2 regions of the Xenorhabdus entomophaga genome follow, and region 2 is predicted to be linked to the other one. Evidence: predicted binding sites of a transcription regulator. Region 2 holds the regulator's gene; the other holds the start of a gene.
What was found. Region 2 encodes Fur, which represses iron uptake genes when iron is present. Its sites were predicted from a motif close to ATAATAATGAGAACNACTATCAA; they were not measured.

Region 1: the regulator Fur is predicted to act here: its motif matches at 8,883-8,905, upstream of sodA (superoxide dismutase [Mn]).

Annotation. Positions count from the first base shown of each region.
Region 1 is NZ_JBBMXH010000092.1:5,877-17,818, forward strand. Features, by position in the region: gene AAC854_RS16885 (secretin N-terminal domain-containing protein) at 1-95, shown strand, start outside; gene aroK (shikimate kinase AroK) at 488-1,009, shown strand; gene aroB (3-dehydroquinate synthase) at 1,055-2,152, shown strand; gene AAC854_RS16900 (SPOR domain-containing protein) at 2,416-3,387, shown strand; gene dam (adenine-specific DNA-methyltransferase) at 3,473-4,291, shown strand; gene rpe (ribulose-phosphate 3-epimerase) at 4,350-5,027, shown strand; gene AAC854_RS16915 (phosphoglycolate phosphatase) at 5,024-5,746, shown strand; gene trpS (tryptophan--tRNA ligase) at 5,751-6,785, shown strand; gene yiiM (6-hydroxyaminopurine reductase) at 6,874-7,545, opposite strand; gene AAC854_RS16930 (Exc2 family lipoprotein) at 7,648-8,061, opposite strand; gene sodA (superoxide dismutase [Mn]) at 8,184-8,810, opposite strand; gene acs (acetate--CoA ligase) at 9,183-11,138, shown strand; gene AAC854_RS16945 (DUF485 domain-containing protein) at 11,308-11,619, shown strand; gene actP (cation/acetate symporter ActP) at 11,616-11,942, shown strand, end outside.
Region 2 is NZ_JBBMXH010000003.1:63,619-75,560, reverse strand. Features, by position in the region: gene AAC854_RS01255 (efflux RND transporter permease subunit) at 1-1,256, shown strand, start outside; gene AAC854_RS01250 (TetR/AcrR family transcriptional regulator) at 1,295-1,885, shown strand; gene ybfE (LexA regulated protein) at 1,991-2,281, shown strand; gene fldA (flavodoxin FldA) at 2,456-2,989, shown strand; gene fur (ferric iron uptake transcriptional regulator) at 3,164-3,613, shown strand; gene AAC854_RS01230 (beta-N-acetylhexosaminidase) at 3,737-6,412, opposite strand; gene AAC854_RS01225 (hypothetical protein) at 7,015-7,167, shown strand; gene glnS (glutamine--tRNA ligase) at 7,298-8,965, opposite strand; gene AAC854_RS01215 (DegT/DnrJ/EryC1/StrS family aminotransferase) at 9,116-10,345, opposite strand; gene AAC854_RS01210 (MFS transporter) at 10,390-11,514, opposite strand; gene AAC854_RS01205 (HAD-IA family hydrolase) at 11,570-11,942, opposite strand, start outside.

The sequences.
Region 1 (11,942 bases), on a different contig from region 2:
TTCCTCTACTAGGTTCATTATTTAACCAAAAAGGAGAACAACACAGCCGAAGAGAACTCGTAATTTTTATTACACCTCAACTGAGCGATATTTAACCAAATAAAAAATATTCATTTTAAATCAAATGATTAATAAAAGTAATTGTGCTTTTTTTGTCAGTTAGCCGGCCATTTTTCTTGGTATGACCTGTTTATGGATTTGACGCTGAGAGTAATTTAGCATACAAGGATTAACTAATTGAGTGAGCAGGTCTAACATCACAAGCCAGGGTCTATATATACTAGACTCTCAATCAACCCGCAAAGCATGAGCCAGATAACAGAGACTCGTGCCAGATTTATATAGTTGCAATACAGGTTGATGTGCTGAGATAATTTTCCTATCTGATCTCACATTATCACTCATGAGGTTTCAGTTTAGGTCCCGCGGCTAATCTGATTGGCGGGGCGGGTTATCATTAACAAATAGTCTTAGTAATACCAAAAACATGGCAGAGAAACGCAATATCTTTCTGGTTGGGCCTATGGGTGCCGGCAAAAGCACTATTGGTCGTCAGTTAGCTCAGCAACTCAATATGGAGTTTTACGACTCTGATCAAGAAATTGAGCGACGTACCGGAGCTGACGTGGGCTGGGTATTTGATGTGGAAGGCGAAGAAGGCTTCCGCGACCGCGAAGAAAAAATAATTAACGAACTGACTGAAAAACAAGGCATCGTATTGGCTACCGGAGGGGGTTCCGTTAAATCAAAAGAAACCCGCAATCGCCTGTCTGCCCGTGGTGTGGTCGTCTATTTAGAAACAACCATCGAAAAACAGTTAGCTCGTACCCAGCGCGATAAAAAACGCCCTTTACTTCAGGTTGATGCACCAGCACGAGAAGTTTTAGAAAATTTGGCTGATGAGCGCAATCCTCTTTACGAGGAAATTGCTGACGTGACTATTCGTACGGATGAGCAAAGCGCCAAAGTCGTCGCTAACCAAATCATTGAATTACTGGAAAAAAACTGATTATAGCGAGTCCGCACGGCGGCAAGCGATAAGGCAAAAGCTGATATGGAACAAGTGACTGTTACGTTAGGTGAAAGAAGCTACCCAATTACCATAGCCGAAGGGCTATTTTCTGACAATGAGGCGTTCAAGCCCCTGCAAGCCGGCCAGCAAGTCATGATAGTGACTAATGAAACGCTTGCTCCCCTGTATCTTGAACAGGTGAAATCCACATTGCAGAGAATGGATCTTCGGGTAAATGAAGTTATCTTGCCTGACGGTGAGCAGTACAAATCACTTTTTGTGCTTAATGACATCTTTTCCGCCCTGCTGGAAAATAATCATGGTCGTGACACAACGCTTATCGCTCTCGGTGGTGGTGTAATCGGTGATATGACGGGATTTGCCGCAGCCAGCTATCAACGCGGCGCTCGTTTTATCCAAATACCCACCACGCTACTTTCTCAGGTTGACTCCTCTGTCGGTGGAAAAACAGGAGTCAACCACCCCCTCGGCAAAAACATGATAGGGACTTTTTACCAGCCTGTATCTGTTGTTATCGATCTCAATTGTTTGAAAACACTGCCCGCCCAAGAGTTGTATTCAGGTCTGGGTGAAGTCATTAAATACGGCGTCGTTCTGGATGGCGAATTCTTTCGTTGGCTTGAAGATAATATTGAGAAATTATTGGCTCTCGATAATCAATCAATGGCTTATTGCATTCGTCGCTGCTGTGAACTCAAAGCGTTAGTCGTAGCGGCAGATGAACAAGAGCGCAATGGAATGCGGGCGCTGTTAAACCTCGGCCATACCTTTGGACATGCGATTGAAGCTGAAATGGGTTATGGCGTCTGGCTACATGGTCAGGCGGTTGCTGCCGGCATGGTGATGGCAGCACGGGCATCTGAACTTGTCGGCACATTCTCAAAACAAGAGACCCAGCGCATTATCCGTTTGCTTGAACGGGCAAAATTACCGATCAGCGGCCCTGCCGAAATGTCTCCTGATGCCTACCTTCCTCACATGATGCGTGATAAAAAAGTCTCCGCTGGAAAACTACATCTCGTACTACCCACTGCTATTGGGGAGACGAAACTTCGCTCTGATATTGGGCAGGAAGTGATACTGAATGCCATTCGCCTATGTCAGCCATCCACCAGCTAATTCCACGATTTTATCCATAAATTTCAATTTGCAGCTCAGCAGTGAGTGAAAGTCACTGTCAAAGCAGCAAATTGGAAGATGAAGGGAATATCGGGATGGGGCAAAATTCTCTCTGAGAATAAAAGCTGAATGATGAATCATCCTCTAGCTGTTATGCTATAAGATAGTTACATTATCAGACAGAACTTTATCGGTTTTAGTTAGGTCAGACTGCCAAACCTCTTAAATAACAATTGGCAGTATTATCTCTGTCGGGAGGGCATATGGACGAATTAAAATCAGAAAACAAACAACAAACAGAAAACGAATTTAAGCCTGATACGTCTGATCGCAGCCCTCAGCGATCCAGAAAACAATCTAATCAACCCAAACTGGCTGTATCCCGTCAGCAAATGATGATTGGTGTTGGTATTCTGGTACTTTTGCTTCTTATTATTGCTATCAGTTCTGCATTAAAATCACCCACTGAACATGAAAAGCAGCAATCTTCAGATGCAACTGAAAAGAGTATCAATCTTTCTGGGTCTTCTTCACTTTCCCCTGACACTCAAGGTAGTGAACAGCCTGAAGATAAAGTCCCCTCAGCCAATGAATCCTCAATCAATGGCCCTCGTGAAATCAGCCCACCGCCAGTGAGTAGTACTCCAAGTAAAGATCTTGCTCCAGCAACCGGAACGGGTGGCTACAACCAGCGTATAGAATTGCCCGGTGACATCACTGATGCTTTGAATCAGCAGCAAAGCAACATTAATAACTCAGTACAAAAAAACCTGACGCCACCACAGGTCAAACCAACCGCTACTCCGCCTGTTGAACAGAAAAAAATGGAGAAAATGACTCCTCCTAAAATAGAAAATAAGGGAAGAGAGGAAAGCCAGTCTAAGGCAGCGACTAAACCTATTACGGGCAATAATCAGGCTACCCACAATAATCACGTCAATACAAAAAGTGCAGGTGGTGACTTACTAAAAGCCCCGGCAAACCGATTCACTCTCCAACTGAGCAGCGCGAGCCGCTCCGATACCTTGATTGCTTTCGCGAAAAAACATAACCTTAATAATTACAAGGTTTATGAAACCAAACGTGACGGTAAGGCATGGTTTATCTTGATTCATGGTAACTACGGTTCGGTTTCTGATGCTAAAATCGCCATTTCCTCACTCCCTGCGGAAGTTCAGGCTAAAAAACCGTGGGTCAGAAAACTACAACAGGTTCAGCAAGATCTGAAAAGATAAAACTATTTTGATTAGGCGCTGATATGCTGTCCTAAACAGAGTACAATCGGCGGCTCTGAAATTATTGAATAACTAATTTGACGGCATGAAAAAAAAACGCGCTTTCTTAAAATGGGCCGGTGGAAAATACCCCTTGGTGGATGATATTAAACGTCATCTGCCAGAGGGCGATTGCTTGATTGAGCCATTTGTTGGCGCAGGCTCGGTATTCCTGAATACCGATTATGATTCTTACAGTTTGTCAGATATCAATAGTGATCTGATCAATCTGTACGACACCGTAAAATCTCGTGCGGATGAGTTTATTAATCATGCCCGTCCATTATTTTCATCGGAATTCAACACCTCCGAAAACTTCTATCGCCTGAGAGAAGAGTTCAACAAAAGCAAAGATCCCTTTCGCCGCAGTATGTTGTTTCTTTACCTCAACCGACACTGCTATAACGGCCTTTGCCGGTATAACTCACGGGGTGAGTTTAACGTTCCTTTCGGGCGCTATAAAAAACCATATTTTCCTGAAAATGAGCTTTACTGGTTTGCCGAAAAGTCCCAGAAGGCGACTTTTATCTGCCAACATTACGAAGTCGCACTAAACAACGCGCCAAAAGGTTCGGTGATTTATTGTGATCCCCCGTATGCGCCACTTTCGGCTACGGCTAATTTTACAGCCTACCATACAAATAGCTTTAACCTTCTTGATCAGGAAAATCTGGCACGCATCGCCTATTATCTCTCGTCTCAACAAGGCATTCCGGTACTCATTTCCAATCACGACACGCCAATGACTCGAGATTGGTATCATCAGGCTTCCCTTTACATTGTTAAAGCCCGCCGGACAATCAGTAGAAATATTCTTGCCAGAAGTAAAGTTGATGAGCTTTTGGCATTATACTGCCAGAAATAAGTGAGGTTTCCTGTCCCTAAAATAACAGGGATAAAACAATGAATTGGAGAAGATAATAATGAAGAAAGACTTTCTGATCGCCCCATCCATTCTATCCGCAGATTTTGCCCGATTAGGTGAAGATACCGCTAAGGTTTTGGAAGCAGGCGCTGATGTTGTGCACTTTGATGTCATGGATAACCATTACGTGCCAAATTTGACTATTGGCCCAATGGTCTGTCAGGCGCTACGCGATTATGGTATCACCGCACCAATTGATGTTCACCTGATGGTAAAGCCGGTTGATCGCATTATCCCTGATTTTGCCAAGGCGGGTGCTACTTATATCACCTTCCATCCTGAAGCGAGCGAACATATCGATCGCACCCTACAACTCATCAAGGAGCATGGCTGTAAAGCTGGCTTGGTTTTCAATCCTGCTACGCCTCTCAGATACCTTGATTATGTGTTGGATAAACTGGATGTGATTCTCCTGATGTCTGTTAACCCAGGTTTCGGCGGTCAGTCTTTCATCCCTGAGACACTGAACAAACTACGTCAAGTACGCAAAATCATTGATGATAGCGGGTACGATATCCGTCTTGAAGTTGATGGTGGCATTAAGCCTAATAATATTGCCACGGCTGCGCAGGCTGGTGCTGATATGTTCGTTGCTGGCTCTGCTATTTTCAGCCAGCCGGATTATAAAACCGTTATTGATGAGATGCGTTGCGAATTATCAAAGGTAGCGTCATGACAAATAACGTTGTAGAAGGAATTCGTGCCATTGCATTTGATCTGGATGGCACACTGGTGGACAGTGCCAGCGGTCTGGCAGATGCGTTGGATCAAGCCCTGATTGCCAAGGGCTTGCCCGCTGCGGGCAAAGAGCGAGTTGCTATTTGGATAGGCAACGGGGCGGATGTCATGGTTGAACGCGCATTAAAATGGGCGGGTGTTGAACCTTCCCCTGAATTGCACCAAGAAACCCGCAAGCTATTTGATGCGTTTTATAAAACCAGCGTCACCACAGGCAGCCAACTGTTTCCTCATGTAAAAGAGACATTGGCAGAACTGGCAAAACACAATTTGCCGATGGCGATTGTCACTAATAAGCCCACTCCTTTTATTGCCCCATTGCTGGAATCATTGGGTATCAGTGAATACTTTTCATTGGTGTTAGGCGGTGATGATGTTAAAGAGAAGAAACCACATCCTGCACCGCTGTATCTAACAATGGGTATGTTTGGCCTACATAAAGAAGAATTGCTTTTTGTGGGTGATTCCCGTAATGATATTTTGGCAGCACAAGCAGCAGGCTGTCCTTGCGTTGGGTTGACCTATGGATATAACTACGGAGAATCTATAGCATTAAGCCAGCCAAATCATGTATTGGACCATTTTCCGGATCTACTTCCAACGATTGGACTATCCACTTTGAAACTATTATCCACTCAGAAAAGACAGGAAGCTTAATAAAATGAATGAACCCACTGTAATGAAATCGAACTCCCAAAAACCTATTGTATTCAGCGGTGCACAACCTTCCGGTGAATTGACCATCGGTAACTATATGGGGGCATTGCGTCAGTGGGTAAAAATGCAGGATGAATATGATTGCATCTACTGCATCGTTAACCAGCATGCCATTACCGTGCGCCAAGATCCCGATGAACTGAAAAAACGCACCTTGGATACGCTGGCGCTTTACCTTGCTTGTGGTATCGATCCAAAGAAAAGCACCATTTTTGTTCAGTCACATGTTCCACAACACACTCAATTGAGCTGGGTACTGAACTGCTACGCCTATTTCGGTGAACTCAGCCGTATGACTCAGTTTAAGGATAAATCTGCCCGCCATTCAGAAAACATTAATGCGGGCCTGTTTGATTATCCTGTTCTGATGGCTGCTGATATTTTGCTTTATCAGGCCAATCAGATCCCTGTGGGCATTGACCAGAAACAGCATCTTGAGTTGACCCGTGATTTGGCACTGCGTTTTAACGCTTTATATGGTGATATCTTCACTGTCCCAGAGCCATTCATTCCAAAAGAGGGCGCTCGCGTGATGGCATTGCAAGATCCGGGCAAGAAAATGTCGAAATCGGATGATAACAACGGTAACTTCATTGCACTGCTTGAAGATCCAAAATCTGTCGCCAAGAAAATCAAACGTGCCGTTACAGATTCTGAAGAGCCACCCTGTGTACGTTATGATCTGGAAAATAAACCTGGTGTTTCTAACTTGCTGGATATCCTTGCTGGCGTAACAGGCAAAACTATCCCTGAATTGGAAGCTGAGTTTGAAGGCAAAATGTATGGCCATTTAAAAGGAGCGGTTGCTGATGCCGTATGTGAAATGCTAACTGGCTTACAAGAGCGTTTCCATCATTTCCGTAATGATGAAGCATTGCTTAACCAAATCATGGCAGAAGGGGCAGCTAAGGCTCAGGCTCGTGCTCAGGCAACTCTGGATAAAGTTTATGAAGCAGTAGGGCTTATTGCTCATCCGTAATCATGTTATTCATCGCCAAAGGTGATCGATAGATCGCTTTTGGCTTTTTGCTAGAACTGATTCTCATAGGGCCATTAATTGAAAAAATTCATTTCCCAAATAAGCGACGATTAAAATCTTCAATTTTTCCATACAATATCCGTTGCTGCATCTTCAGGCTCCAACTTGCGGATAACCCCGCAGCTCTCATTAGACGTTGATACTCTTCTTCATCAAATGGACTATGGAAAGCAATGGAGATGGCTTCTTTAACAGAAATATCACTATTGTGGCTCAGCAATCTTATCGGTTCACTCGCACTGACAAAACCAGAAGAAATAACACGATATAGCCAACCACAATACCCACTGTCTTGCATAATGGCAGAAAAGTTATTAATTCCAGTAAGATGATTGAGTTTATAACAAGGAGCGCGGGGCTGTGTGACCTGAATCAAGGCTTCTCCCCACTGGAATATATCCCCGATATAAACATTCTCTTCCGTCATGCCTTCCGTAGATAAGTTTTCACCAGACAATGGTGGTGAGAATAATTCCGTTAATTCAGGAAATTGCCTTTTCCAAAAGAGATAATGTTCCAGAGGATAATGACAAAGCGCGCGATCAGGCCCGCCATGAAAACGGGTTTCTGCCTGTTCATCACCTTCCAGACCTAGAGAAGTAAGCTGTAAACGGCCATTTACCAGTAGCTTGTTAATTGCACTGGAACCCCATTTTTCGGAGGATGTTATTTTGCCTCTATATACCTGTAGGTGATACATTTCTATCCCTCCCCAATAGACGAGTATAAATATTACCCTGAGCGAATGAACGCGGCAAGCCTCACTTCAATTCACGATGGAGGGAGTTTTCCCCCCAGAGCGTTAATTCCGACCTTCGTAACCGTCTGTATAAGTGGCAGATATGGCTTCGGACATGGCCTTGAGCCATTTTGGTGAAGCGGTCTCGTTGTAAGCCTTGCCTGCAAACCATGATTTTCTATGAATAGAATTCAGAAACTCATCACTGTTGAAGTAACTTACACGTTTCTGCGCATCTTCCAGTGTCATTCCTGCTTCCCTGTCCTTTTTACCTAGTTGCCAGAACTGTTCAAAATAAGGTACAGAAAGCTGGATGCTATCGTATATTTTAGTACGGAAATTAGGATCAAAATCGTCGTTAGAAGCATAAACGAAATGCTTGGCATTGCGTTCAGCACTACTCTTTGGCTGTGAGCATCCGGCCATGAGAGAGGATATTATAAGGGTTGTTGCTATCATGACAGCGTTCTTTTTCATTATTGCATTGTGCCTTTAATCGTGAAGCAGAAAGGATACCAAATAATAAAGAAAAATTATGAATAATAAAAATGCTGATCACTGTAGTGACCAGCATTATCAAGAGAGGGATCTTTTAGCACTTATTTAATTTTTTCTTCGTAACGCCTTGCAGCCTCATCCCAGTTAACGACATGCCAGAACGCTTTAATGTAATCAGGACGACGGTTCTGATACTTCAGATAATAAGCGTGCTCCCACACATCCAAACCCGCAATCGGGTAACCAGAAGCACCTGCGATCTCTTCACCCATCAGCGGGCTATCCTGATTGGCCGTTGAAACAACAGCCAGTTTGCCGTCTTCTTTCAACACCAACCATGCCCAGCCAGAACCAAAACGCGTGGCTGCCGCTTGTTCAAATTTTTCTTTGAAGCTGTCGATACTTCCAAAGTCGCGCTCAATAGCCGCTTTCAAAACACCAGACAATTCAGTACCCAGTTTTAAGCCTTTCCAGAACAAGCTGTGGTTTGAGTGCCCACCTGCATTATTGCGAACAAAAGTACGCTTATCAGCAGGCACTTTATCAAGATGCTGGACTAGGTCGTCAATATCCAGCCCGCTTAATTCAGGGAAAGCCTCCAGAGCTGTATTCGTGTTAGTGACATAAGTCTGATGGTGCTTGGTATGATGAATTTCCATCGTTTGTTTATCGAAATGAGGCTCGAGCGCATCATAAGAGTAAGGCAGAGAAGGCAGTGAATAGCTCATGTCATATCTCCAGTTATTTAAAATATATAAAACTCACACTTTGTAGACAGGATGATTATTATAGTGAATTGAACAATAATGAAAATGATTATCAATTCCATGTATTCACTATGGTTTCCTTCTATAGGCTCGCGTTTCATACCAGAATTAAACTGAAAATCTAAACACAATCGACTTAATGAAATTTTTAACTACAGATATCACTGACAGCCTTACTTAATTTCACCCAATGACACTGCACTAAATGATCATTCCATGAAATTCATTCTCTTTATTGCGTGATCTTCCGCGCAAAAAAGAAACAAAAATTCTCCTTGCACTTTAGTTAACGTTGTTTTGACATAGTATTAACAATTGCAAGGAGATAAAAATATGACTCAAATAATCAAGCATCTTATTCCTGCTGATATTGCAGATACGGCCCTGATAAGCAAACAACAATATCGACAAGACTACCAATGGTCGCTACAAGACCCTGAAGGGTTTTGGGGTGAAAAAGGTAAAATAGTGGATTGGATAAGGCCCTACACTAAGGTCAAAAACACGTCTTTCGACCCAGGGCATATCAATATCCGCTGGTTTGAAGATGGAACACTGAATTTAAGTGCCAACTGTCTTGATCGCCATCTGGAAGAGCGTGGCGATCAAACCGCTATTATATGGGAAGGAGATAATCCAGCAGAATCCCGACACGTTACGTACCGCGAATTACATCATGATGTCTGCCAGTTCTCCAATGTGTTGAAAAAACTGGGCGTCAAAAAAGGCGATGTTGTTGCCATCTATATGCCTATGGTGCCAGAAGCCGCTGTTGCAATGCTGGCTTGTGCCCGTATAGGGGCAATCCACTCTGTGATTTTTGGTGGCTTTTCTCCGGATGCAATTTCAGGCAGAGTTATCGATTCTAATGCCAAGCTTGTTATTACCGCAGATGAAGGTTTGAGGGCTGGCCGTACTATTCCGTTGAAGAAAAATGTCGATGAGGCTCTGAGCAATCCTGCTGTGACGAGTGTCACTAATGTGGTCGTCTTCAGACGCACAGGAAATACCAGCAACTGGCATGACGGCCGTGATTTATGGTGGCATGAGCTTATCGAAAATATCAGTTCAGATTGTCCTGCTGAAGAGATGAATGCTGAAGATCCGTTATTCATCCTTTATACCTCTGGTTCAACAGGTAAGCCCAAAGGTGTTCTACACACAACCGGCGGTTATCTGGTCTATGCTTCTCTGACTTTCAAATACACGTTTGATTATCGTCCCGGAGAAATTTATTGGTGCACAGCCGATGTAGGATGGGTAACAGGGCATAGCTATCTGCTCTATGGCCCATTGTCCTGCGGTGCCACTACCTTGATGTTTGAAGGGGTTCCCAACTATCCCGATGTTAATCGACTCTGCCAGATCGTTGATAAGCATCAGGTTAATATTATTTATACTGCTCCAACCGCTATCCGGGCGTTGATGGCCGAAGGTGATAAAGCCATAGAAGGTACCAAACGTACATCATTACGTATCATGGGTTCTGTTGGTGAACCAATTAACCCGGAAGCATGGGAATGGTATTACCAAAAGATAGGCAATAGTAAGTGCCCTATCGTGGACACATGGTGGCAAACTGAAACCGGTGGATTCATGATTACGCCATTACCCGGCGCGACCGATCTCAAAGCAGGCTCTGCTACCCTGCCTTTTTTCGGCATCAGCCCGGCATTGGTCGATAATTCAGGGGAAATCTTAGAAGGAGAAAATGAAGGCAATCTCGTTATCACGGACTCCTGGCCTGCACAAGCACGTACTTTATTCGGCGATCATGAACGTTTCGAACAAACCTATTTTTCCACCTTTAAGGGAATGTATTTTAGTGGCGATGGTGCCCGACGTGATGAAGATGGCTATTACTGGATCACAGGCCGTGTCGATGATGTTCTGAATATTTCAGGTCATCGTTTGGGAACCGCAGAAATTGAATCAGCGTTGGTTGCATATCCCAAAATCGCTGAAGCGGCCGTTGTTGGTATTCCTCACCATATCAAAGGACAAGCTATTTACGCTTATGTCACGCTAATTCATGGTGAAGAACCTTCTCCAGAACTGTATACCGAAGTCAGAAATTGGGTTCGTAAAGAAATAGGCCCGATTGCAACACCCGATATTCTTCATTGGACGGATTCTCTCCCCAAAACGCGTTCCGGGAAGATCATGCGGCGTATTTTACGCAAAATTGCTTCTGGTGATACCAGTAACTTAGGAGATACCTCCACACTGGCTGATCCGGGCGTTGTTGAAAAACTACTGGAAGAAAAACAATCCATAAAGATGTCGTAAAACATATATGCCGCCGCAAGGCGGCTTGAATGACGTATCGCCAAAAGTACATAACTGCGCAGGGACGTGGCTAATAGTCATGAATTCTCTCGGAAACGGCTACCCTGCCTTTGGTATTCCATAATGTAACTTAAGGTGTGTCGTTTAAAATCAACAAGGAGATACTCTGATGAATAATGATATTTATCAAGAGATTGAAAATAATCCCCGCTTTAAGGAGTTGATTAAAAAGCGAGGACGTTTTGCCTGGTTGTTATCCATCATTATGTTAGTGCTTTATGTTGGTTTTATTTTCCTTATTGCCTTTGCACCTGAATGGCTTGGAACACCTCTCAATGAAAGCACGAGTATAACTCGCGGTATCCCCGTAGGTATTGGGATTATCTTTGCTTCTTTCATATTAACGGGGATTTATGTTGTGCGAGCGAATGGTGAATTCGATCGCCTGACATCCACTATTCTCAATGAGGTGAGAAAATGAAAAAAATTGTATTGTTAGCAATACCGCTATTTTCTTCCCTCTTTTCTATCTTAGCGCAAGCAGATGCCATTTCAGATAATGTAGAAAAACAACCCCTGAATATTCAAGCTATTGTCATGTTTATGTTATTCGTCGGGTTAACGCTTTTCATTACTTATTGGGCCTCAAAACGGACTATTTCACGCTCAGATTATTATACCGCCGGTGGGCGTATTACCGGTTTCCAAAATGGAATGGCGATAGCGGGTGACTATATGTCAGCAGCCTCTTTTCTGGGCATTTCTGCGCTAGTTTATACCTCCGGTTATGACGGGTTGATCTAC
Region 2 (11,942 bases):
TTCTTATCAACCTCGTCCCCATCAATGAACGTAAGTTGTCACAAAAAGAGTTTGAGCAATCACTGGCACCTGTTTTGGGTGAGATTCCAGATATTCGATATAATTTTGGTAATAGTGAAGGTAATCGTGATGTTTCGATTGTTCTGGCGAGTGAAGATCCCCAGATTCTATCGCAAACTGTAGATCAGTTACGCCGCGAGATGATGCAATTGAATGGCTTGAAAAATATTCAGGCCTTACAACCGCTGCCAAGACGGGAAATTATCATCACGCCGAATATTGCCGAAGCTGCCAGAGCAGGCGTGACTACCGACGCTCTTGGTTCTGTAATCAAAACAGCAACCATTGGTGAGATTAATGCCAATGTATCCAAATTTAACTTACCAGACCGGCAAATTCCGGTTCGCGTCTTATTATCCAAAGAAAAACGGGATAATTTGACCGTCTTGAATGATCTTTATGTGAACAGTACTTCTGGTACGAATGTGCCGGTCAAATCTGTCGCGGATATCTCTTTTGCTTCTGGCCCTGACAAAATAGAGCGCATTTCCAGACAGCGTAAGGCAGTCATTGAAGCCGATCTTAATGGCATTGCCATTGGAACGGCATTAGATCAAATCAATGAGTTGCCATCATTAAAAAATCTGCCACTCGAAGTGAAAAGGATTGTGTATGGCGATGTGGAATACATGAATGAAATGTTTGACCGTTTTTCCACCACTATGCTGTTGAGTATTTTGATGGTACTGGCCATTCTGATTGTTCTGTTCAAAGACTTTTTGCAACCGCTGACGATTTTAATTGCCCTCCCCTTCGCCATTGGTGGTGCTATCATCGCCCTGCTTCTCTATAATGCCGCGATTGATATGCCAGTAATTATCGGCATATTAATGCTGATGGGAATTGTCACCAAAAACTCTATTTTGCTGGTTGAGTTTATTCTCGAAAGAGCGCGCTCTGGTATGTCACGCAATGAAGCGATTATTCAGGCGGGCAGAGAGCGTGTCAGGCCAATTGTCATGACAACAATTGCCATGATTGCAGGGATGATCCCGCTCGTCATTACCAGTGGTGCTGATGCCAGCTTCCGAGCGCCGATGGCAATTGCTGTGATTGGCGGATTAATCAGCTCAACGTTGCTAAGTTTGCTGTTCGTGCCCGTGGTTTATAGCTATATGGATGACTTTAAAAACTTTATCATTCCATATCTGAAAAAATTATCGTCAGTAACGAAAGACGATCTTGATTATCGCTAGCAGATGATTTTATATCCAGAGTTTTGAAGGAAGTTAAAGTGAAAAAACAGACAGAAAAACAGCGGGCAAAACGTAAACATATTCTTGATGCCGCCATCGCCTGTTTTATAGAAAAAGGGTTTCATGCAACATCAACGGCAGAAATCTGCAAAGCAGCAGGTATGAGTCCCGGAAATCTGTTTCACTATTACCCAACCAAAAACGCCATTATTGAAGCTATTGCAGAAGAGGACAGCCATGATTATGACGAAATTCTCTCTTCCTGTGAGAATGAAGATTCAAGTGTTGCCACGATAGAAAAAATAATGACCGCTCTGCACCATCTTTCCAATGAACCCGGCTATGCACGTCTTGGCATTGAAATTATCGCTGAAGCCAGCCGCAATCCCGCTATTCATAAGATATTTATCGAAAATGACAAGAAAGTCAGGGAGCGCCTGGCCTCATTAATTCGCAAGGGTATTGAAAGTGGGGAAATCGGCAAACAAATTAATGCAGAGCAAGCCGCGTTCTGGTTAATGACCACTGTTGATGGCGCGATAGGAAAAAAAGGAATGGAATCAGATTTTAATGGGGCTGAAAATCTTGCTTTTCTGACCTACATGATACGAAAGACGCTTACATCCTAAAGGCCTATTCCGACAATCTCCCCCATCAACCAGTAGCGACACGCGCTCAGCTAAGGTATTATTGCCCGCTATATTATTGGTACACGCCCTTTATTAATTGAATTTATGGCAAAAGAACAAACTGATCGCACCACACTGGATTTGTTCGCAGATGAACGCAGGCCAGGGCGACCTAAAACAAACCCACTGTCCAGAGATGAACAGCTTAGGATTAATAAACGCAACCAGTTGCGACGAGATAAAGTCAAAGGACTGCGTCGAGTGGAATTAAAACTCAACGAAGAGGCAGTCGATGCACTAAATCATCTGGCAAAACAGCGTAATATCAGCCGTAGTGAACTGATTGAACAGATGCTGTTAGCCCAACTGGCAGAAAAAAATCACCTTGCCGATTAACGGCTTTTATTCAACAACAATAAAGCGGCATCACCACACAAATCTGACAGATTTGTCATGAATGTTTGGTCAAAATAACGCTTTTCACTTTATTAAAACTGACATTTTTCCTGCTGATTTCAGCGTGATGTGTATAGCTTAGATACACAATAAAACAAGAGGTTAACCCATTTTATGGCAATAATAGGTATATTCTTCGGCAGCGATACAGGCAACACAGAGAACATCGCCAAAATGATCCAAGAAAAATTGGGCGGTGCTGATGTTGCTGAAGTCCACGATATTGCCAAAAGCAGCAAAGAAGACATTGAAGCCTTCGATATTCTGCTGCTTGGCATCCCAACTTGGTATTACGGCGAAGCTCAATGCGACTGGGATGATTTTTTCCCGACTTTGGAAGAGATTAACTTCGAAGGGAAACTGGTCGCTCTATTCGGTTGTGGTGATCAGGAAGATTATGCAGAGTATTTCTGTGATGCTATGGGTACCATCCGCGATATTATTGAACCTCATGGCGCTATTATTGTAGGTCACTGGCCAACCGAAGGGTATCACTTTGAAGCCTCTAAAGGTATGGCTGATGATAACCACTTCATTGGTCTGGCTATTGATGAAGACCGCCAACCAGAATTGACTGATGAGCGCGTTGAGGCCTGGGTACAAAAAATTAAGGCTGAAATGAGCCTGTCTGAAATTCTGGATGCATAAGGGCGTTAGCTTCCTTTCACACACTTGCATAATGTGTCATGATATCAGGTCTGGCATGGTTTTCATTTTGAATATCCATGCCTATAATCAACAACGTGAAACAGAATCATGATTCCCCACGATACCCCTAAGTATCATAAGTTCACTTAACTCAAGTTACAGGACTGAATCCGCATGACCGACAACAATAAAGCATTGAAAAATGCTGGACTTAAAGTAACACTTCCGCGCTTGAAAATTCTGGAAGTGCTACAGGACCCAGAATGCCATCATGTCAGTGCGGAGGATCTCTACAAAAAACTGATTGATATCGGTGAAGAGATTGGCCTCGCCACTGTCTATCGCGTGTTGAACCAGTTCGATGATGCCGGCATTGTCACACGCCACAATTTTGAAGGCGGTAAATCTGTTTTTGAACTCACTCAGCAACACCACCATGACCATCTAATTTGTCTCGACTGCGGTAAAGTCATTGAATTCAGTGACGAATCGATTGAAGAACGCCAGAAAGACATCGCTGAACGCTATGGCATTAAACTTTCAAACCATAGCCTCTACTTATATGGTCACTGCGCTGTTGGTGATTGTCGCAAAGATAGTTTGCTGCATGATGAAAAAACATAATAAGCAAGCACAATAAAGAAGTGATTAACGTCGTTCGCTTCTCGTGTCTGGCTTAATCTGAATAAACTACTGCCGATTAGCGTGAGCTAATCGGCAGATTGCTTCAGGCGTTAGATTTAAGCGTTACAATTTAACTTCGTCTATCCGGCTAAAACGTTTTCCATCGCTACTGACAGAACGGATTTTCACATTATTGCTGACGTAAGGCCGCTGTCTGTCATCGTAAATCTGCCATGTTCTTCCATCATCCAGTGAATATTGGATAACAACACCCGGCAATGCAACATTAGCTTCAAATACCCCGGCAACAATTCTTCCTCCCGGAACCGGCAGACGATAAGCAATGTTGAGTTTATCCAGTTTGGTCAGCTCATGCTGCCCCATCAGGTTGGCAAAACGTTCCCAATCACGATTGAGCACATCCGTATCAACATAATGGGTTATTCCACCTTTATATTCTCTACCCTGCTGATAATTCAATTCCCAATCCGCCTGATGCCATGCACGTTCCGCCAGCGGTAATAAGCGCGGGTAAATCATATATTCCATCTGTTCATCAGTACGCACGGTTTCACTCCATGATAGCCCTGACATACCATAGGCGCCCGGCCAACGTTTACTGCTATGGGTATTAAAACGGTTGCCATCGCGATCTACCGAAGTTTCCGCATTCTGTGGCATGTTATTTGGGGCAAAGCTGAAAATTTTCGCCTCATCATTAAACCGAGTCGCCCAATAGTAGCCCCGCTCTTTCGGATGCACTTCATACGGCATATCAATGTAGACATAATCAGGGCTGGAAACGATGACTCGATAACCTTTATTCGCCCAATCATTTACGGTGTCATAACCTCCCCAATAAAGGGTATCCCAGAAATTGACCGCAACATGTTTAGTGGCAAAGTCTTTTGCTGACTTGGCATGTTTCAGGCCATCCTGCCATGCCTGCATCGTGTCAATGCCGTGAGAGTTGACGATTTTACTTACTTCAATAGCAAAATAACTGGCAAGCTCATCAACATCGTTGATTACACCCTGCGCTATCATCTTCTGGCAAACCTGAGATTTAGCCCACGGCTTATCTTCGATTTTTTTGTTGATAATCCCCTTGCCCGGCACAATTGGCCCGTCTTGATCCTGATATCCGGCGCCCAAACGAATATTTTTCGCCTCATCCCCGCCAAAATGCCATGTATTCAACGGTTGCCCGGCTTCTTTGTGCATGGCGGCAACTTCACTAATCACTTTATCGATAAATCGTTTGGAAGAATCCATACATGGGTTCAGATAACTCCGACGATCATAGAACTGTACGGATGTTGTATTTGAGGTATCTGTCGGATCAAGTAAGCGATATTCATTGGCCTCCTGCTCTTTGCCTTGTGCCATAAGTTTTTTATAGCGTGCTTCCATTGATACAACAGCGGCACGGGCATGAGCGGGAATATCAATTTCTGGGATTACTTCTATCTGGCGGGCTTTGGCATAATTCAGAATATCAAGATAATCCTGACGGCTGAAATAGCCGCTCCCCATGTTGTTGTTATTCGGCCCTGACCCCAATTGCGGCAACAGGCACTGAGTTTCACTCAGGTCATGGCAACGCTGACTGCCAACCTCTGTCAACTCCGGTAAACCGGGAATTTCCAAACGCCAGCCTTCGTCATCACTCAAATGGAAGTGGAACTTATTCAACTTATAGCTGGACATTTGATCGAGCAGACGCAAAACCGCTTCTTTGCTATGAAAGTTACGCCCAACATCAAGGAACACACCACGATATTCAAATCTTGGTGCATCTTTTGCTGTCAATGTAGCAATCTTCGGCGTACCGTTGGCAGGAAGTAAGGAAAACAGTGATTGCAGGCCGTAAAATACACCTGATTGATCAAACGCGACAATCTGTGCTCCTTTGGTCGTAATTGCCAACGAATAGGCGCCTTTTACCCGCCATGACCTTGTAAACTGATCCGCATTGATTTGCGTCGCTATCCGATAGCCGCTATCTGTTAAGTCAATGTTCTGTGCTTTAAAACGCTCTCTGATGACCTTAATAGATTCGCCGCTCAACCCTCCCAGCTCTAATTTCACTCCACGGGATAAATCGACATCCTGTGAATGAATGGAAAGCTCCCTCGGAGTCGGAATTATCTGCCCGCGCAGTTTATCCTCACTGATTTTTGCTACCTGCTGATTTTTTGTGAAACGATTCTCCGCTGTCATCAGGATATTGTTATCCGTTACAGTGCGCTTCCATTGTTCACCTTCCAGATCAGATAAAAACTCACTGATGTTTTCAGTATCGGTATTCACCAACACCTTAGGCGTAGCATCGCCGGAGGTTGCATACCAACGTGGCATAAAATCCGTGCTGTAGATCTGCCAGTATTCCCCAATAATCGGCAGCACGATCTTTTCATTAGCCTTAATACCTGTGAATTTCTCGGTTGGCTCCAATTTATATAAGTCACCCGTTATATGGGTGGTTTTGTATTGCTCATTATCCAGTTTCAGAACTTGGCGAATACTATGAAAATAGATCGCCCAATCAGAAGAATCGATTGCCTGATTACCATTGCTCAAGGTGATATTAACGCGATTACAGGCAGCCGAATCTGCGCCTATAATCGCGCAGTTTGTGCCATGCGAGCCAGCCTGATTATCAATGACTTTGAAATTGACTTTTAGCTGGCTCAATGAATCTACGATCTGTTGTGATGTCATTTCCGCATGGGTGTTACCTATAAATCCAACTGCCGTGATGAGTGCTGCCAAGGTACGTAATTTTATGGTTTTCATAAACTACCTCGTCCGAATTTCTTATTTTTTTCTCTGGGCAAATAGTGTACAGATTTTGCTAGCCAATAACCCTATATAATATGGGACTATAAGGCAATTTTTTAATCACAATTGAAGGAATCAATTTTCATTACAATACTTTTATCTGCACTTTCAGCGAACCACAGCAGCGGGTATGACGATAATCACTTTTGAGTTTTAACTCGAAATCTATTTTCTCTGTGGAAGTTGACGCGACAACATATTTTTTCTGGTTTGAACTATCAAAAAGAAAATTCTTTGAAATACATCCCAAAAAGAAAATTCTTTGATGTATGTTACAAAAAACAGATGACAAAACATACAAGAGACTTGTATTCGGAACTTGCTGAGTCCATTATAAAATTAATTACTCTTAGTTATTATTTTAATGTAAATAATTTCATTTGGCATGGTTATTCTTTAAGTCTTATAGGAGATTTGAATGTTTAGTCCCTTACGACGAATGGCTTTCCAGGCTGACCGTCGATCCTAATTTGAACGACAATGCCTTGTTGCCCTTGCTACCAATGCTTTCTGAACGCGTTTACCATAAGTGGACCCGATGGGAGGCCAATGACAACATGCCGATTTATGATACCACGAATACAAATTCAGCCTTGGCTAATGCCTCAACTCCGTTGCATTTCACCCCAATGGGAAGAGAGCTGCTCTCAAAATACCTCGCCTATTATCTTCCCAAACTTTCTATCGATTTGATTACTGCATCTCGTTAAGCCTAAAGTGCCACAGGTTGCACTGTCAGAATTACAAAGCGCCGGCTAAAAAACCAGCGCTTTATCAGTAAATTGAAGCGTGAAAATAATCACGCTTTTTTAGGGTGTGGATTAGGCAACCTGACTCACATTATTCCTGTGAGATTTTTGCCCAAGTATCACGCAAGCCAACCGTGCGGTTAAATACCAGATGTTCAGCACTTGAGAGGCTGCTATCAGCACAGAAATAACCTTCACGCTCAAACTGATACGTTTTTTCTGGCAGTGCATTTACCAACCCTGGCTCTACAAACCCTTTACGAACCACCAATGATTCTGGGTTGATAGTAGACAGAAAATCATCTTCCGCGCCGGGGTTTGCCACACTGAACAGACGGTCATACAGGTAAAATTCTGCTGGTACGCCGTGTGCAGCACTTACCCAATGAATAACACCCTTAACTTTGCGGCCATCAGCCGGATCTTTATTCAAGGTTTGTTCATCGTATTGGCAATAAATTGTCGTGATATTGCCTTCCGCATCTTTTTCAACATGTTCAGCTTTAATCACATACGCATTACGCAGACGTACTTCTTTACCCAGAACCAAACGCTTATATTGACGGTTAGCTTCTTCACGGAAATCCGCGCGATCAATGTACAGCTCACGACTGAACGGCACTTCACGGCTGCCCATTTCTGGCTTGTTCGGATGATTAGGCATGGTCAGAATGACTTCGCCTTCCGGCATGTTCTCAATCACCAATTTTACCGGATCAAGAACTGCCATGGCGCGCGGTGCATTTTCATTCAGATCATCACGAATGCAAGATTCCAGGGCTGCCATTTCAACGTTGTTATCCTGTTTAGTCACACCAATGCGGCGGCAGAATTCACGAATAGAAGCCGCAGTATAACCACGACGACGTAAACCAGAGATAGTTGGCATACGTGGGTCATTCCAACCATCAACGATGTTTTCTGCCACCAACTGATTCAGTTTACGCTTTGACATCACCGCATATTCCAGATTCAGGCGAGAAAACTCGTACTGACGTGGGTGGCAATCAATCGTAATGTTATCCAATACCCAGTCATATAAACGACGGTTATCCTGAAATTCCAGTGTACAGATGGAATGGGTGATCCCTTCCAGCGCATCGGAAATGCAGTGTGTGAAATCGTACATCGGATAGATGCACCATTTATTGCCTGACTGATGATGTTCTGCGAACTTAATGCGGTAGATAACCGGATCACGCATAACGATAAACGGAGATGCCATATCAATTTTGGCACGCAGACACGCCTTACCTTCAGCAAATTCACCGGCACGCATCTTTTCAAACAAAGCGAGGTTTTCTTCCACGCTGCGATCACGGTAAGGACTGTTTTTACCCGGTTCTTTCAGAGTGCCGCGATATTCACGGATTTCTTCAGCGCTCAATTCATCCACATACGCCAATCCTTTGTTGATTAACTCAATGGCGTATTGATAAAGCGTATCGAAATAGTCAGAAGAATAGCGAATATTGCCACTCCACTGGAAACCCAACCATTGTACGTCAGTTTTGATTGACTCAACGTACTCGATGTCTTCCTTAACTGGGTTTGTATCGTCAAAACGTAGGTTGCACTGTCCCTGATAGTCTTGAGCGATGCCGAAATTCAGGCATATCGACTTGGCATGACCAATATGCAGATAACCGTTAGGTTCAGGCGGAAAGCGGGTATGTACGGATGTGTGTTTCCCCGTTGCCAGATCTTCGTCAATAATCTGACGAATAAAGTTTGTCGGGCGGGCATCTGCCTCACTCATTGTTTTTTCCTCAATGCAAAAAGCGCTTCAACATAACCCCCTATAATCTATTAAGCTGAACCGAGAAACAATACTTTGTTCGTGGGAAATGGAGGAATGGGTAAAGTTAAGGTGTAAAAGCGGGAAGCCCAAATGCTTCCCGCTATAAAATCAACCAATTCGATGATTGTTCAATACCGCAATCAATTGATCTGCACAATAAACAATATGTTTTTCATCCCAGCTAGGATGCAAATACAGACTGATTGTTCTAGGTAATAAAGAACGTGCTGTTTCACACACCACATCACGGTAATTAACTGATTCTGGTGAGGTGTATTCTGTCGAATGGAAAGGGAAATTCGTTGAGCCAAAGCCACGCAATTCTCTGAATACTTTTTCCCCATAGGCTTCCGGCCATTGGATCTTAAATGCAGGGACGCCTATCTTTTTCAAGTCACTTAAAATGACCTCAGCCGTACAATCCAATTTGTTCAAATCAAAAACTATCGGATATAACCAGTAAGCATTGCATCTATCTTGGGAATTCAACGGTAAACTGTCGATTAAATCAATATTGGCAAATTTTTTATCGTAAATCTTGGCATATTGCTGACGATTTTTCATGTTCCAATCATCGAATCTCTCCAATTCATTAATCCCAATGATCGACTGAATTTCAGTCATTCGATAGTTGTAACCAATGCGATTATGTACATGCCATGAAACTTCTTCCAAAGCGAGAAGGTCAAACTTTCTTCTCACATCAAAACCATGATCTCGATAGGCTCGGCATTCCCAACCAATCTCCGTATTATTGGTGACAACCATGCCCCCTTCTCCACCCGTCGTAAAATGTTTTGCTTGGCAAAAACTAAAGGTTCCAAGATCACCAATTGTTCCAACCGATTGTCCTTTATATTTTCCACCTAAGCATTGAGCGCTATCTTCTATCACCTTAAGATTATGTTTGCGTGCAATAGCCATAATTGGATCCATATCGCATACCACCCCATAAAGGTGGACAACAATAATCGCTTTGGTACGGGACGTAATCAGTGTCTCAATTTTGTTAGGATCAATGGTGTGCTCTTCAGTCGTATCACAAAAAATAGGAATAGCCCCACATTGTAAAACCGCAAAAGAGGTGGCAATAAAGGTGTAGGAAGGGACTATCACTTCATCTCCCGGGCCAATATTTAATGCACCAACTGCAATATTAACGGCGGAAGTACCTGAATTACAGGAAATAGCCATTTCTGCACCAATCCAATTGGCAAATTTATTTTCAAATTCCATACCTTTCTTTCCGGTCCAATAATTAACCTGACCAGATAAAAGTGGTGCTTGAATATCTTTAAATGTTTTTTCTGAAAAACAAGGCCATTGGGGAAAATTCATAATAACATTCCTTAATTCTTATAGTAGGTGAATTTTTAATTAAATTAATGTATTTTAATTAACTTTGTATTTAATAGCATAATTAATGCACCAATAGATAATATATAAAACGCTATTTCCAAATCAAAATTGTACGCAATAAATCCTATTAAAGCAGGTCCAATCATAATTCCAAAATATCCGAATGTTACAATAGAAGCAACAGCATGGCTGGGAAGCATTATATTTTGGGTTCCTGATATAGAACATAATATTGGAACAATATTTGATGAACCCAACCCAATAAAGAAAAAACCAACCATAGACAGGTTAAGAGTTTCTACACTAACAACAATAAGAAACCCAATGCAAATACTTAATGTACCAAAGAAAAATACTATCCCTCTCCCTATTTTTGATATAATTAAATCCCCCATAAATCTTCCCATTGTCATCGCAGCAGCAAAAGCAGCATAACCGAATCCACTGAATGATATATCAACATTGCGCTCATTGACTAGAAACACACCACTCCAATCAATTACAGATCCTTCAATAATTCCCATTAAAAAACAAAGTAAACTAGCAACAATCACTATACCTTGGGGGAAAACGATTTTTTTCCTATCTCTATATTCATTGTTATCTTTATGACTAATCAGTCCGGAAAAAGACAGCAAAAACAATATAGTCAATATAGAAGATACAAATAAACATGACTCAATAGCCAAAAAGTCAAAGTAAAGCAGCATAGATACACCAGCAGCCCCAAAGATTCCACCCAAGCTAAAGAAACCATGAAATCCTGACATTAAGTTTTTATTTGTTTCCTTTTCAACTGCAACTGCCTGAATATTCATTGCTACATCCACCGTACCAATCGATGCACCAAACATAAAAAGCATGAGGCCAAGCTGGATAGAATTAGAAGATAATACCAATAACGGCAAAAAGATAATAGAAAAAAAACCTGAATATATTATAACCTTGCGACAACCAAATAAAGTGGTCAGAAATCCTGTAATAGGCATAGAAACAATTGAACCTAATCCAAGAAAAAGTAATAAAAAACCTAATTCGCCTGTATCAATATTTAAATCTGCTTTTACCAAAGGTATCAAAGGAGCCCATGCAGAAATCCCCATACCTGCCGCAAGGAAAACGATCCTAGTAGAAATAACATTATTCATGGAGTATCTCAATCTTAATATAAATACTATTAACATCCAATCAATAAATTATATTTTATAATAAGTTCATTTTAATCCTGAAAGAATAGTGCTCCATTGTAAAAACACTAATTTCCTTCCAGTCATTAATCAAACCTATAACTTCATCAAAAATTTTTTCTTTACCGCCTATCTGTATAACCTTACAACCGGCTGTCAATGCACTTTGCACTCCAGCTTTAGCATCTTCAAAAACCAAACAATCTTCAACTGCAACATTCAGATACTTGGCCGCCATGAGGTAAGGTTCAGGATGTGGTTTCCCATTTAATACATCATCAGAACCAATTATGAGATCTGGTATATTAAGATCACAAATTTTCATTCTATGATATGCAACCCGCTTGCTAGCAGAAGTCACCACGGCCCACGGACAAAGATCTAAAGAG